Regions from separate parts of the Dietzia sp. JS16-p6b genome, predicted to be linked through region 2. Evidence: predicted binding sites of a transcription regulator. Region 2 holds the regulator's gene; each other region holds the start of a gene.
The links. The regulator LexA, encoded in region 2, represses DNA repair genes until DNA is damaged. The targets are predictions, from matches to a motif close to CGAACANNTGTTCG.
Positions count from the first base shown of each region.

Region 1: CT688_RS03140 (HNH endonuclease signature motif containing protein) is a predicted target of LexA. The motif match lies at 3,395-3,408, and genes of this name have one in related genera.
Region 3: CT688_RS14650 (HNH endonuclease signature motif containing protein) is a predicted target of LexA. The motif match lies at 2,154-2,167, and genes of this name have one in related genera.

Region 1 is NZ_CP024869.1:693,225-698,531, reverse strand. It holds gene dmpG (4-hydroxy-2-oxovalerate aldolase) at 1-816, opposite strand, end outside; gene CT688_RS03145 (acetaldehyde dehydrogenase (acetylating)) at 822-1,769, opposite strand; gene CT688_RS03140 (HNH endonuclease signature motif containing protein) at 1,859-3,361, opposite strand; gene CT688_RS03135 (IclR family transcriptional regulator) at 3,490-4,251, shown strand; gene CT688_RS03130 (2-keto-4-pentenoate hydratase) at 4,265-5,050, opposite strand; gene kstD (3-oxosteroid 1-dehydrogenase) at 5,111-5,307, shown strand, end outside.
Region 2 is NZ_CP024869.1:1,924,113-1,929,419, forward strand. It holds gene hrpA (ATP-dependent RNA helicase HrpA) at 1-24, shown strand, start outside; gene CT688_RS08745 (hypothetical protein) at 55-600, opposite strand; gene nrdR (transcriptional regulator NrdR) at 681-1,139, opposite strand; gene CT688_RS08755 (hypothetical protein) at 1,254-1,616, opposite strand; gene lexA (transcriptional repressor LexA) at 1,845-2,513, shown strand; gene hflX (GTPase HflX) at 2,612-4,060, opposite strand; gene dapF (diaminopimelate epimerase) at 4,117-5,001, opposite strand; gene CT688_RS08775 (malate synthase G) at 5,121-5,307, shown strand, end outside.
Region 3 is NZ_CP024869.1:3,180,192-3,185,498, forward strand. It holds gene CT688_RS14635 (hypothetical protein) at 1-348, shown strand, start outside; gene CT688_RS14640 (PspA/IM30 family protein) at 410-1,363, shown strand; gene CT688_RS14645 (SRPBCC domain-containing protein) at 1,499-2,002, shown strand; gene CT688_RS14650 (HNH endonuclease signature motif containing protein) at 2,198-3,640, shown strand; gene CT688_RS14655 (NYN domain-containing protein) at 3,776-5,038, opposite strand; gene CT688_RS14660 (mycofactocin-coupled SDR family oxidoreductase) at 5,139-5,307, shown strand, end outside.

The sequences.
Region 1 (5,307 bases), 1.2 Mb from region 2:
GGCGATCTTGAAGAAGTCCACGCCGGTGGTGATCCCGAGCTTGTCGCACACGCCGACCAGCGCCTCGACCGGGGTGTTCCCGGCACCGGCGCCGAAGCGGCGGGTGGAGCCATCGATCTGCTGAGCCCCGGCCCGGATGGCCATGATCGAGTTTCCTACGCCCACATCCAGGTTCTCGTGGCCGTGGAATCCGACCTGGGCGTCGTCGCCGAGTTCGGCGACCAGCGCGGCGACCCGGTCGGATACCTGGTCCATGACGAGCGCGCCCGCCGAGTCGACGATGTAGACGCACTGGCATCCCGCGTCCGCCATGATGCGGGCCTGCTTGGCGAGCACCTCCGGCGGCTGGGTGTGGCTCATCATGAGGAACCCGACGGTCTCGAGGCCGAGCTCGCGGGCGTAACCGAAGTGCTGGATCGAGACGTCGGCCTCGGTGCAGTGCGTGGCCACCCGGCAGATCGACCCACCGTTGTCGCGTGCGGCGAGGATGTCGTCCTTGATCCCCAGTCCCGGCAGGGTGAGGAATGCGATCTTGGCCTGCGTGGCGGTCTCGGCGGCGACCTTGATGAGGTCCTGGTCGTAGGACTTGGCGAAGCCGTAGTTGAATGAGGCACCGCCGAGCCCGTCACCGTGGGTGACCTCGATGACGGGGACCCCGGCGCCGTCGAGCGCGGTGACGACGTCGCGGACGTCGTCGACCGAGAACTGGTGGCGCTTGTGGTGAGAGCCGTCGCGCAGCGACGAGTCGGTGATCCGGATGTCGAGTTCCGAGCTGTAGGCACGGGCGTCCGCGTTGTACGGGTTGGTCCTGTCCATGGTCCTCACACTCCGGGCGTCGTGGTGGCGGGCTCGGTCCTGGCGAGCCTGGTCCTGGCGATGTCCTCGCCGACCTTCGTGGCGGCGGCGGTCATGATGTCGAGGTTGCCGGCGTACGGCGGGAGGAAGTCCCCGGCGCCTTCGACCTCGACGAAGATGGCGACCCGCGCCATCCCGCCGGTGATCTCGGTGGGCGGGTCGAACTGTGGCTCCTGGAGCAGCCGGTATCCGGGGACGTACTCCTGGATCTCCTTCTCGCGCTTGCGGATGGCGGTGGTGATGAGGTCCTGGTCCGCGTCCTCGGGGATCGCGCAGAAGATGGTGTCGCGCATGATCATCGGCGGTTCGGCCGGGTTGAGGATGATGATCGCCTTGCCCCGCTTGGCGCCCCCGACCTTCTCGATGGCCAGCTTGGTGGTCTCGGTGAACTCGTCGATGTTCGCCCGGGTGCCCGGCCCCGCCGATTCGGAGGAGACGGAGGCGACGATCTCGGCGTACTCCACCGGGACGATCGAGGAGACAGCGTGGACCATCGGGATGGTGGCCTGGCCACCGCAGGTGACCATGTTGTGATTGGGCGCCTCGACGTGCTCGTGCAGGTTCGCGGGTGGGATGACCATGGGGCCCACCGCGGCGGGGGTGAGGTCGACGGCGATGATGCCCGCGGCTTCGTAACGGGGGGCGTAGGCCTTGTGGACGTAGGCGCTGGTCGCCTCGAACAGCAGGTCCGGCTTCTCGCCCCCCGCCTCGATCGAGTCGAGCAGTTCGTCGGCCCCACCCGACATGCACGTCAAACCGTGGTCGGCAGCACGCTTCATCCCCTCGGACTCCGCGTCGATACCGATCATCCACTTGGGCTCGATGAACTCGCTGCGCTCGAGCTTGTACATGAGGTCGGTACCGATGTTTCCCGATCCCACTATCGCCGCGGTGAGCTTGGTCTTCGCTGTCATGCCGTCAGTCTCTCGGTGCCGACCGGCCACCACAATCAAGCGTGCCGTTCAGCGGAACACGCGAGAGTGGCGGGTGCACGGTGACCCTGTCAGGCGGGGTGGGGGCGGTGGGTGCCGGGTGGGTTGGTGAGGTGGCCGTCGTCGGTGATGAGGCGGTCGAGGTGGTGGCGCCATCGGTGGTCGAGGATCCGGTCTCGGGCCTGTGCCAGGGGGCCGTGTGGGGTGGTGCGGTGTTCGTGTCCGGTTTCGGTGATGATGGTCAGTTCGCCCAGGGGTCCGGGCCGGTAGGCGCAGTGGCCGAAGGTCTTCTCGCGGTGATGCGTGCGGCACAGGCAGATCAGGTTCCATTCGGCGGTGGGTCCGCCGAGTTCGGGACGCTGGTGGTCGAAGGCGATGACGTGGTCGATGTCGCAGTCGTGGGCGTCGACCGTGCACCCGGGGTGGCGGCAGGTGCCGTCGCGTAGCCGGATCCGTTCGGCCAGGGCGGGAGTGATGAAGTACTTGAGCACCGCGTCGGGCAGGTCGAGCACTCCGGGTTGGGGGTCGATCAGTTCGAATCGCACGGTGGCGTCGCCGCTGCAGAGTAGTTCCTCGCACAGCCAGTCGAAGCTGGCGTAGGCGCCGGTGACGAACTGCACGCGGTTGGGCAGGCCCTGGGCGATGCTGTCGATGACCGAGATCCGCACTGGTTGCTCGGTGCCCCAGGACGCCCCGAGCCGCGGCCCGCCCGCACCGGCAGCATCGTCGGCGGCGCTGTCGGCGGCGCTGTCGGCGGTGTCTTCGGCATGGCGTACGGGGGTGCAGATGTCGTCGGTGTTGGGGTCCCCGAGGGCGCACAGGGCGTCGGCGCGCAGTTGGTTGCGTGTGCGGGGATGGCCGGCCTGCCAGGCGGTGCGGGCGGCGGCCTCGATGCGGCGGCGCAGTTTCTCGGCGTCGCTGCTGGGCAGGTGGGCCCACATGCTGGTCATGCCGTTGCGGCCGGGGCGAAACCGGACGGTGCGCTGTTCGGCGGCGTCGGCCACGGCGTGTTCGGCGGCCCGGGGGTCGCGGCGTTGGCGGGCGGCGTCGACCGCGGTGTCCAGGGCGGTGCGGCTGGGTCGGTGGCCCCCGTCCAGGTCCCGGGCCAGGGCGCCGACGACCTCCGATTCCACTGCCGCGATCATCTGGTCGGGGATCTCGGCCAGCCGGCAGGCGGTGTCGATGGCCAGCTGTTCGGGCAGCAGGCCCCGGTCGACGGCCTTGCGCAGCAGGGGCAGGCGGGTGTGGATCTGGGTGCCGGCGGTGACCAGGCGCGCGGCGTGCCAGCAGGTCAGGGACATCGCCGCGGCCAGGTGGTCACGGGCCCGGTCGGCCGGGTCCAGGCGGGCGAACGCCGGCCGCGGGCTCGCCCCGTCATCGTGCGCCGCCTCATCCAGCCGCGCCATCGCCTCGACGAGGTGATGGGCGGCCCGCAACCGGGTCGCCGCCGCGAGGTTCTGCGCCAGCGTCGCCGACCGCGCCACCTCACTGAGCGCCTCGGCGCCCAGCGTGTCCAGGGCCTCCGGCACGGCGCGCAGCGCCCCGAACGCCGCCGAGCTCGTCGTCGTGACCATCGGAACACCCCGCCTTCGTCGCCACCCCTGAATCGAACGTCTATTCGATGATAACCGGGAGCGCCTATTCGCGCAAGTGTTCGATGTCATCGAACCGCCCTGACGGTGCTCCGCGCTACACTCGCCGCATGAACGAACCGCCCGTATCGCCCGTCGACCGCGCCTTCGACGTGCTACGGGTGACGGCCGCGGGCACAGGCTTGACGCTGAGCGAGATCTCCCGCGAGGCCGGCCTGGCCAAGTCCACGACCCTCCGACTCCTGACCGCGCTCGAACGGAACGACGCGGTGACCCGGATCGGGCAGCGCTACCGGTTGGGACCGCTGGTGCACGAGCTGGACCCGATACCCTCCTCCCCGGCGTACGAACGAACCCGCCGGGTCCTGACCCCGTTCCTCGCGCACCTCTTCGAGGCGACGCGGGCGACGGTGCACCTGGCCACGCTGCACGGCGACGAGGTGGTGTACCTCAACAAACTGCACGGTCCGCGACCGATCCCGTCCCCGTCCCGGATCGGCGGAGGGCTGCCGGCCTATTGCACCGGCGTGGGCAAAGCGATGTTGGCGTTCGATGACGCGGCCGCCGAGCGGGTCGCCCGGGGCCCGCTGGTCGCATGGACCGACACCACCCTCACCTCGCCGGATGCGCTCGCGGTGGAGTTGGCGGAGATCCGGCGCCGCCGGCGGGCGGTGGATCGCGCCGAGCTCACGCCCGGCCTCTACTGTGTGGCCGCACCGGTGTTCGACGACGACGGCGCCAGCGGCAACCGTGCGGTGGCCGCGCTGTCCGCGAGCGCGGCAGACAGATCGGCACTCGCGCGACTGGAACCGTTGGTGACCAGGGTCGCAGCAGCCGCCAGCCGCGCGATGTCGACGGCCGGGAACGAGTAACGTGTCCGCAGCTTCAGCTGAACTCCATGGTGACCTCGCCCAGACCCGCGAACTCGGCGCGGAAGGAATCGCCCGGAGCGGCGTCCATCGCCCGGATCGCGGTGCCGGGCAGGATCACGTCGCCCTTGCGAAGGCGCACGCCGAACTTGGCGACCGTCGAGGCCAGCCACCCCACCGAGTTGAGCGGGTTACCCAGCACCGCGTCGGAGCGACCGGAAGCGAGGAACTCACCGTTCTTGTAGAGGGTCGCATCGATCGCTGCGACGTCGAGGTCCGCCAGCCTCACCCGCTGTGAACCGACGACGTACCCACACGACGAGGCGTTGTCCGCGATCGTGTCAGGCAGGCTGATCTTCCAGTCGCGGATGCGGGAGTCGATCAGCTCGATCGACGGCACGACCCACTCGATCGCGGCAGCGGCCTCCTCCTGTGAGCACCCCTCCGGAGGGATGTCGGCACCGAGGATGAACCCCACCTCGACCTCCACGCGCGGGAAGCAGAACCGCGCGGCCTCGACCGGCTCGCCCTCCGGATACTCCATCGTGTCGAGGAGATGGCCGTAGTCCGGTTCGTCGACGCCCATCATCTCCTGCATGGCCTTGGAGGCCAGACCCACCTTGTGGCCGGTGACGACCGCGCCGGCCTCCAGCTTTCGACGGATGTTGACGAGCTGGATCTCGAAGGCGTCGTCCGGGGTCATCCCGGGATGGTCGGCGGTGAGCGGCGCGATGGGCGCCACGTCGGCCTCGGCATCCCAGAGTCGCTGTGCGAGTGTGGCGCGGGTCTCCTCGGTGAGCATGACGGGGATGCTACCTCGATCGTCTGGCGCTCGAGCCCCCGGTTCTATAACGTGTTCTACATGGCAGACCAGGAGTTCGACGTCGTCGTCGTCGGTAGCGGTGGAGCAGGCATGACGGCCGCCCTCGCAGCAGCGAAGAAGGGCCTCAGCGTGGTCCTCGTGGAGAAGGCGCCTCACTACGGTGGCTCCACCGCCCGGTCCGGAGGCGGCGTGTGGATCCCGGGGAACTCCGTCCTCAGGCGGGACGGGGTCCAGGA
Region 2 (5,307 bases):
CTCTCCCGCCGGACCGGGAGGTGAGCCCACGACGCCCGCCTCGCTACCTCTCGCTCACGAATCCGGGGTTCGCCCAGCCCCGCGGGCCTGAATCACTCGGTCCACCCGATCCACCCTCGCCAGCACGTACCGTTGCATCGCGACGGGCACAAGGTGCACGCCGATGCCGAGTACCACCACGATCACCGCGCTCCGCCAGGCGCCGGCGAACACGAGTGGGATGGCCACCGCGGCGTGGATCCCCGCGCCCACCCCGTGGGCGACCAGGCTCTGCGTGGCCCTGGCGCGAATCTCCACCAGCCCAGTCCGACCATGGCACGAGTTGACGCGTCGCCCGAGAGCGCGATTCCATCCGACCCGATCCAGCGCACGGAGTACGGAGGGGATACCGAACAAGCGGGCGCGGTGAATCGTCCGCTGCGTTGTAGCGGTCACCCACCTCGGGATCATCGCTTCGGGCACGGGGCCCATAACGCCCAGGATCCCGAGGACACCGGCCGAGAACGCCCACGGGAATACCGGGTGGTGAGGCCCGATGACCAGCCAGGCGCTCACGACGAACGGCACCAACAGTGACGCGCTCGCAACCACCCGGAGCATGGTCTGAGAGTAGATCACTGCCGCGGAACGGGGCTCAGCGCGGCGGGCCCGCGCTCGTCGCTACGACGAAGAACCCTCGCTCACCGGTGAGCGGCGTGGCGCTCTCTGAGTGCGATGATCTCGCGCTCGAAGTCTGCTGCGGAACTGAACTGCTTGTACACGGAGGCGAAGCGCAGATAGGCGACCTCGTCGAGATCCTGGAGAGGTCCCAGGATGGCCAGTCCGATCTCATGAGCGGGAACCTCGGACGCCCCGCCGGCCCTGACCGCATCCTCGACCTGCTGAGCGAGCCGCCGGAGCGCGTCCTCGTCGACCGACCTCCCCTGGCAGGCGCGGCGCACGCCGCGGACCACTTTGTCCCGACTGAAACGTTCCGTCACGCCGTTGCGTTTGAGGACGGTCAACAGCGGTGTCTCAAGGGTGGTGAACCGGTGTCCGCATTCGGGGCACTCGCGTCGACGCCGTATCGCCTGCCCCTCGTCGACCGACCGCGAATCGATCACCCGAGAGTCCTCGTGGTGACATATGGGGCAGTACATTCCAGCTTCGCCATTCGTCGACCTGGTTCGAACCGGTCCACCGGCCGGAGCCGACAGCGGTGCGAGGGCGACGGGCCGCCGTCCCGGGACCATTCTAGAAGGCGATGCCGTGGGTCACGCGTAGGCGGGCCCGCCCACGAGGGCCAACGCCAACAGCATCAGGATTCCGAAGACGATGCCGCCGACCACCAGCGCCCAGGTCGGCACGTCGTCCACCACCGGTGCAGCCGGTCTCGCCTCCACCCCGCACGCCCTGACCTGACCCGTGGACGCCGTCCGCACGCTCACCCGGCGACCGGGTGCCACCGACCGCGTGGGCACCTTCCGGCCACGGTCGAGGGTGCGGGTGACGGACGGGACCTCGGCAGGGACGCGCGTCCCCTCCCTGGGTGAATCGAACCGGTCGTGCGCGGTCGCACACACCTCCGTCCACGGGATGGACGGACGCGATCGTTGCTGCATTTCCAGGACGGTCATGACCACTCCCCACTCGATACTCCGTGCGAACCGGATTCGCACACTCGTGTGACTACTTGTGCACATCTGTTCGAACCCGAACGTGCCTAGAGTTGTATCACGCGGGTCCGACAGAGTCGACACCTGCGCGCGAATTCTTCGAACACCTGTGTGGCGCCCCCGCCCGGTCCGACGTAGGGTGTACACAGAAAGAGACGTCGAACACCCATTCGCTGAAGGGACCGCCGCATGCCCAAACCAGACTTCGAGGCCCTGACGACACGCCAGAAGAGCGTGCTGTTGCACATCCACGACACCGTCAAGGAGAGGGGTTATCCGCCGAGCATCCGGGAGATCGGTGATGCGGTCGGCCTACAGTCCACCTCCTCCGTGGCCCATCAGCTGCGGACCCTGGAGAAGAAGGGCTTCCTGACCCGCGACCCCCACAAGCCGCGGGCGGTCGACGTCCACGGCGTCCCCGGTCAGCGATCGCGGGGGCGACGTGCACCCGCGCAGGAGGACGTACGGCCCGGCGGAGCCGTCGAACCGGTCTACGTCCCGGTCCTGGGGCGGATCGCGGCCGGCGGTCCGATCCTCGCCGAGCAGGCTGTGGAGGAGGTATTCCCCCTGCCCTCCGACCTGGTGGGATCAGGAGACCTGTTCATGCTCAGGGTTGTTGGCGAATCGATGATCGACGCCGCGATCTGTGACGGCGACTATGTGGTGGTCCGTCGGCAGAATGTCGCCGACAACGGCGAGATCGTGGCGGCGATGATCGACGGCGAGGCCACGGTCAAGACGTTCCGCAGGGATTCGACCGGGGTCTGGCTCCTGCCCCACAACCCCTCGTTCCGTCCCATCCCCGGAGAGCACGCGACGATCCTCGGGAAGGTCGTGACCGTCTTCCGCAAGCTCTGAGCCTGTGCCGATGGTGCGTCGCCTGACCTCACCCGGCCGAGGCGGGAACCACGATCGCGACGTGCGTCAGGGCAGATCGGACCCTCACGGCGCTCTGGTCAGGCGACCCCGTCACGCCGGTCGGGGACGCGATACTCGTCGAGTTCTCCCGCCACTGAGGCGGGGAGTCGAACCTCTATCCGGGTTCCGTCCTTCGTGTGATCCTCGGCGACCACAGCGCCCTCCGCGTGGACACGGGAGACCACGTCTCCCCTCGTGAAGGGGATCTCGAGCGTGACCCGCGTGTCCCCCGAGGCGACCACCCCCATGATCCTCTCGAGGAGTTCGTCGACACCCTGACCCGTCGCCGCCGACACGAACACCGCGTCCGGTAGCGCGTGGTGCAGCTCCGTCAGCACGACGGGGTCGGCCACATCGATCTTGTTGATCACCACGAGTTCGCGGGGCCTCTCGGCGTGCTGCTCCTCCACGACGTCGTTGATGACTGTCCGGACGGCGTCGATCTGGCGCAACGGGAACGTGTCAGATCCGTCCACCACGTGCAGGAGGAGCTCGGAATCGACGACCTCTTCCAACGTCGACCGGAACGCCTCGACGAGCTGCGTCGGGAGGTGCCGGACGAATCCGACGGTGTCGGTGAAGACCACCACTCGCCCATCGGGGAGCTCGGCGCGCCGGGTCGTCGGGTCCAGGGTCGCGAACAGTGCGTTCTGGACCAGCACTCCCGCGCCCGTCAGTCGGTTGAGCAGACTCGACTTGCCGGCGTTGGTGTACCCGGCGATGGCGATCGACGGCACCGGGGTCGCGCGCCGTCGATGACGCTTGGTGTCGCGCGCCTGCTTCATGCCCTTGATCTCCCGGCGGAGTCTGGCGGTGCGCTCCCTGATCCGACGGCGGTCGGTCTCGATCTTCGTCTCACCGGGGCCACGGAGCCCGACGCCACCGTTGCTCCCCGCCCTGCCGCCGGCCTGCCGGGAGAGCGCCTCGCCCCAGCCGCGCAGCCGCGGGAGCATGTACTCCATCTGCGCAAGCGAGACCTGGGCCTTGCCCTCACGACTGGTGGCGTGCTGGGCGAAGATGTCGAGGATCAAGGCGGTGCGGTCGATCACCTTGACGTTGACCACCTTCTCGAGGGCGATGAGCTGGCCGGGTGTCAGTTCACCGTCGCAGATCACCGTGTCCGCGCCCGTCGCGGCGATGACGTCCTTGAGGGTCCTGGCCTTACCGGAACCGATGTAGGTGGCGGGGTCCGGCTTGTCGCGCCGCTGGATCAACGCATCGCAGACCTCCGAGCCCGCGGTCTCGGCGAGCTGGGCCAGCTCGGCCATGGCGGCCTCCGCCTGCGCTGACGTGCCCTCGGTCCAGACCCCGACCAGGACGACACGCTCCAGACGGAGCTTGCGGTACTCCGCGTCGTTGACATCCTGGAGCTCGGTCGACAGGCCGACGACTCGGCGCAGCGACGAGCGCTCCTCGAGCTGGAAGTCTCCGACCGAAGGGTCATGGTCTCGTGTGGCCCGGTCAGGGGCGGCGTCATCGATAGTCATCCACGAGCATCATCTCACAGATGCGTCCACGACGCCTCCGCGAACGGAGCCGGGCGTCACCCTGTGTACCACCCGTGCGCGACGAGCTCGGACGGTCCGGTGAGGGTCGAACCGGAACCGGTCAGGGTCACCCCGACCTCGCCCCCGGGGACGGAGACCAGGACCTCGCCCGTGGCCTCTCCGGCGTCGGCCAGAGCCGCGACGGCGGTGGCGACGATGCCGGTGCCGCAGGACATCGTCTCCCCCGATCCCCGCTCATGGACGCGCATCGACACCCGTCCGTCCACCAGCGGGGTGGCGAACTCCACGTTGACCCCCTCGCCGAAGAACGCGGTGTCGTAGACCGGCGCCTCGTGCACCGGTAGGTCGCGTAACCCCGCGGCCCCCAGACCCGGGACCACGCACGCGAGGTGCGGGTTGCCCATGTCCACGGCGAGGCCCGCGTACACGCGTCCGGCGAGTTCCGCCGAGGACACCCCGAGGAGCACGGGTTCACCCATGTCCACACGGACCACGGCGTGGGTGTGGTCGTGGTGGAGGATGTCGGCGGGACGGGGACCGGACCGGGTGCCGACGGCGATCCGGCCGACCCCGGCACGGCCGGTCGCGACGAGGGCGTGGGCGAACACCCTCACGCCGTTGCCGCACATCTCCGCGATCGAACCGTCCGCATTCCGGTAGTCCATGAACCAGTCCACGGCATCGACGCCGTCCGGCAGAGCGGGGAGGACGCCCCGGTCGACCAGGGCACCGGCCGTGGCGATCCGGAGTACCCCGTCCGCGCCGAGTCCGCCCCGCCTGTCGCACAACGCCCTCACCAGGTCCTCGTCGAGCCCCAGTTCCGCCCGGTCGTCGGGCAGGATCACGAAGTCGTTGAGAGTTCCGTGACCCTTGATGAAGGACAGTCCCTCGGACGGTGCGGTCACAGGCGTGGAGGTCATGGCATCCGAGTCTAGCGACCCCGGCACCCCGTTCCACCCTGCGGAAAAGTCGGATGATCACAGGGCTCGTGAGCACTAGAGTCGTCTGCAGGAACGGTCCCTATGTGAGGAGAGCATCGATGTCCGAACGCATCACTGTCGGCGGTATTCAGGTCGACGAGGTCCTCTACGACTTCGTCAACACCGAGGCGATCCCCGGCACCGGGGTCGATCCCGACGCGTTCTGGGCGGGTGCCTCCGAGATCTTCACGGATCTGGCCCCCCGCAACCGTGAACTGCTCGAGACCCGCGACGCGTTGCAGTCCA
Region 3 (5,307 bases), 1.3 Mb from region 2:
GCCAAACGGGTGCAGCGGTGGCGCGCCACCACCGCCTTCGCGGACGGGCACACCGTCTCGATCAACGTGGCCCCCGCCACCGACACCCGCTCGGTCACCAAGAACAAGATCCTCGCGGCGACGTACAAGGGGGCGCACGCGTTCGGCATCGAGATCTTTGAACCGGCGACCTCGTCCGCCCTGCTCGCGGCACTGCTCGTCCACGACCTCAACGTCGGTCGGCCGGACGTCGGGGTGCAGTGGGAACACGAGTCGCACGGGGCCGCCTCGGGAGGCCTGTGGCGTCAGCCCTACCTGCCCCGCACAGCGCTGCCGGTGGCCGCGCTGCTCGGTACCGTCAAGAGGTAGGAACACGCCACGGGTCGGCCTTCCGGCCCGCGCCCACGGTGCCGACAGTTAGGACCCCGACATGCCGAACCCGTTCTCCAAGAGCTGGAACTACCTCAAGGCCTCGCTCGACAAGAAGGTCGACGACAACGCGGACCCCAAGATCCTCGTCCGCCAGGCCATGGACAACGCCCGCCAGCAGCACAAGGCGGTGACCGACCAGGCGGCCTCGGTGATCGGGAACGCCAAGCAGCTCGAGATCGCGATGGGCACCAAGTCCCGCCAACTCGACGAGGTGCAGGGCCAGATCCGTCAGACCCTCCAGGTGGCCGAGTCGGCCCGGGCGGAGGGGGATACGGCCCGCGCCGGCCAGTTCGAGGCGCAGGCCGAGCAGTTGGCCTCGAAGATGGTCACCCTCGAACAGGATCTCGAGAACACCAAGCAGCTGCACGGGCAGGCGGTCCAGGCCGCAGAGCAGGCCAAGCAGGCGGTCAAGGAGTCCGACCAGAGACTGCGGGAGACGCTCGCCCAGGAAGACCAGCTGCTCCTCCAGGCCACGCAGGCCGAGATGCAGCACCGGACCGTCGACTCCGTGTCCTCCCTCGAGGGCGTCGGCGGCGGCAACTCGCCCACCTTCGACGAGATCCGGGCCAAGATCGAGGGCCGCTACACCACGGCACTGGGCAAGCAGGAACTCGCGGAGGCCACGGGTGCGCCGTCCACCGCTCAGCTCGACGCCGCCGCGTTCACCCGCGAGTCGGAGGGGAAGAGCAAGCTCGAGCAGATCCGTGCGTCCATGGGCCTGACCGGCGGCGGCACCGCCGTCGAGGGAGCCGGCCCGGGTGCCGATTCGGACCGTCAGCTGCCCGAGGGCGCCGGAACCGACGAGGACACGGGCACATCCGGCGCGACGGAAGCCGCGACTCCCACCGAACAGGCGGGTTCACCGTCTGCCCCCGTCGACGACTCGGGGACCCCGGAGCCGGGGCCCGCCGATCTCGCCGGCCCGACCCTGCCCCGCGACACGAGGGACTGACCCGTTCACGCTCGCCGTCGGCAACGACGACTGCGGCGTGATCGTTACTGTTCCCAACCGGGGGTTCGCGATATTCTGGCGGCCGACGTCGGGGTGAGCCCGTCCCCGGCGTCGGCCTGATCACCAGGAGACGCCATGCCCACCACACCCACGCCCACCGGCCGCCTCTCCGACTCGGGAGCCGTCGTGTTCTCCCGCCGCCTGCCCCGATCCCGTGAGCAGGCGTGGGCCGCTGTCACCGACCCGACCCGCACTGCCCGGTGGATCGGCCCGTGGTCGGGCGACCCGGCATCCGGCACCGTCCAGCTCACCATGACCGCCGAGGACGGCGATCCCGTGGATGACATGGAGGTGGTCACCTGTGACGCCCCCGGACTCCTCGTGGTGCGGACCGGCTCAGGTGGGTGGCTGCTCACCATGAGGATCGAGGGCGACGACGACGAGGGCGGCGAGGCCGTCATCTCCCTGGAACAGGACATCGCGGACGCCGAGTCCGCCGCGTCCATCGGTCCCGGGTGGGAGTACTACCTGGATCGCCTGGTCGAGGCGGAGGCGGGGCGGGATCCGGATGCCCTGCGCTTCGAACCGGACTACTACCCCGGCCTCGCGGAGTACTACCGGGACCTGGTGGGTGGCTGAGCGGCCTGCACCGACTCGCTCCGCTCCCTCCCTTCATTCCCCACCCCCGTCGCCATCGCTGACACCGCCGTCCCCGCCCGCACCGGACGCGTCATCGGAATCAGTCCTGGTGAGGATGCCGTGTCATACCCCGTTGCTAGTCTTGCTCTATCGAACACACGAGCGATTGCCGGGCTGCCGGGAAGGAGGGGGCGGATGCCGACAGAACACGGTTCGGGGATAGCAGCGGCCGGGCTGGCCGCCCTCGACGCTCTCCGCGCCGAGAACCGCGCTGCCGCAGCCCGCCTGCAGGCCTGTCACGATCTCCTCGCGTTGTGCGAGGAAGAGCAGTTCGCCCGCGATGTCGAGGCCGGTTACTACGACCCCGATGGCCCCTCCCGTCCGCGCGACCACGCCGTGCTGGACCCCTTCGACGTCGCCTGCGCGGAATTGGTCGCCACCTACGGGGTCCACCATCGCCGCGCTGCGTCGATGCTCACGCTGGCCCGGGATCTCGTCATGCGGTTCCCCGGGATCGTCGAAGCCATGATGTCCGGCCTCCTGGACGAGCGAACGGCGGGGATGCTCGTCAGACAGATGCGGACGGTCGACCCCTCCGTGCTGGACGCCGTGCACCGCCTGGTCGTGGACTCGCTGCTCGATTCCATCGAATCCGGCGAGCGGCCCGGCCGCAACGCGATCCTGGCCAAGACCGACAGCATCATCGCGGCCTTCGACCCGGAGGGTGTTGCCAGACGATGCGCCGCTGCGCGGCACGAGCGTGGAGTCAGCGTCCGTCGCGGGGCGGACGGGATGTCAGAGCTGCGCGCGCACCTCACGTCGACCGAGGCCACGGCGGTCCACGACGCGCTCCAGCACACTGCCGGGGAGCGGCTCGACCGCGAGAAGCAGGCCCGGATCGACGCCGTCCGCAACGGCACCGGGCCGGCGTACGATCCGCATGCCCGCTCCCGCCAGCAGCACCTCGCGGACGCCCTCGTCGACGCGATCCTCGGCACCGGCGACGGAGATGCCAGCGGTGACGCCGGTCGCTCCGCACGGGGTTCCGCACCGCAGATCAGACCGCTCATCACCATCCTGGCCCCTCGCGGTCCGGGCGAGGAGCCGGAGGTGTACGTCCCGCGGGGCGGGCCCGCGTCGATAGACGCGCTGATCGCTCTGCTGGCCCGCAGCGTGGGGGCCCGCATCTCTGTTCCCGATCCCGAAGCCGGGTCCGCGGACTCGATCGACGGTGCGCGCCGCTACCGGATCAGCGCCGAGCTGGCCCGCCGGATCCGTCTACGCGACGGGACCTGCCGCCACCCCGGATGTTCGGTCCCCGCCGAGGACTGCGATGTGGATCATGTCGTTCCCTTCGACCACTCCGACCCGGGTGGTGGCGGACAGACCGTCGAGGCCAATCTCATGTGTCTCTGTCGGGGCCACCACAGGTTCAAGACCTTCCACACCTGGTACTACCAGCTCCTGCGCGACGGAACGCTGACCATCGTCACCGAGAGTGGTCACACCATCACGACTCTCCCCGAGGGCCCCCTGGCGAAGTGGCGGGACCTGACCCGCAACGGGGACGAAGCGCTGCCCGGCCCCGGGTCCCCGGAGCGACCCTGGCTCCGGCCCCGGCCTCTCAGCACACACTAGTACCGACGCGCGTGCCGCATAGCCGCGCGGCGCCGCGAGAACGTCGCGGCGCCGCGGGGGGACGGGTGCGACGTCGACGACCGCGATCCCCCGCCCTTCTGACGCCTCGGCACCGACGTCCTCGACCCGCCCGGGTCAGCGATGCTTGAGCAGGACCGCGCGGATCCCCTCGTGGAATCCGTCGCGCAGACGAACGCGCTGCGCCTCGGTCAGGGTGAACTCGTTGAGCATCTGACACGCGAACTGCAGCAGCGGGCGGTCCACCGCCGGCGGGAGCACTCCCCCGGAGAGCAGGTGGGCCTGATCGCGCTGCTCCTCGGTCGCGGCCTGTTCATACCACCAGGTCGCATACTGCTGGCCCACGTCGAACGGCGTCTGCTCACCGGACGAGGTCCACACCTCCTCCGACAGCGGGACGAACTTGGACCGCAGCGGGCGGCGGTGGGGCGCCATCATCGACGGACTCGGGCGCGAGGATCCGTTGGGCTGAGCGCCCGGCGTCGAGGCCTCCACCTGAGGCCGGCCGGGCGACGGCGATGGGGACTGGTCCTCCCCGGGATCCGCTACGGTTTCCGTCTCCACCGGCGCCGACCCGGGGCCCGACCTCACCCCACGCTCGGCGATCGCCGCGCAGTCCTGTGCGTCGGCCGCCTGTTCCTCGGCATCGGCGGCCCGTTCTTCGTCGGCGATCGTCAGACGTGCCTCATCGGCCACCGAGGTGGCGGACGCGCGGTCGGGGCGAAGATCCACCTCGACCATTCCCACCGACTCCTCGCCCTCCGGCTCGCTGCCGTCATCACCCGGCGCGGTGGGACGCTCGGACGAGGACCGGACCTTGGGCGGGATCGGCCCCTCCAGAACCCTGATCTGCATGGCGTCGTGAAAATCCGTGCGCGGATCCAGCACCAGTGTGGTGTCGCAGGCGTGACGCAACGCCGAGGAGATGGAATCCCACCCGAAGCCCACCAGATGCATCCGCACTCCGGCGTCCACGGCGACCCGGACCCCGGGGATCATGTCGGCGTCACCGGTGACCAGCACCATGTCTGAACACTGGCCCTTGTAGGCCGCCTGGATCATGTCCGCGACTAGAAGTGTGTCGACTGCCTTCTGGGTACGCCGTTCGCCCCACTCGATCAGTTGCCCCGCACGCAGCTGCACACCCTCGATCACCCGGAGCGTGCGCTGGTAGCGGTGCGGGCCGGAATCCGGAATCCCGTCGTACCAGTTCTGCCGCTGCACCGGCTGGTCGACGAGGCTGTGGGCCACCTGATCTAAACGGTGCACGACCGTGGCCAGGGATATCTCCAACTGGCCGCGTGCACCCTCCTCCCACGAGTTGTAGAAGCTAGCCAAGAGATACGAGGTATCCACGAGGACCAGAGTCCGTTCGAGCATGATGATCACTACCTATCACTATGTAAACGTCGGACTTCCAGCATGCCGCAGGGCGGAAGACCCCGCAGGGGCCGCCACCGATCACAGGAGGACTCCCACCATGTCGAGCCCCACTCCCGCCCCGCCCGAGCTGACCGGAAAGGTCGTGCTGGTCACAGGTGCCGCCCGCGGCCAGGGTCGCGCTCATTGCACGGCCTTCGCGGCCGCCGGATGCGACGTGATAGCCGTCGACCTGTGCCGCGATATCGAGACGGTGCCCTATCCGATGG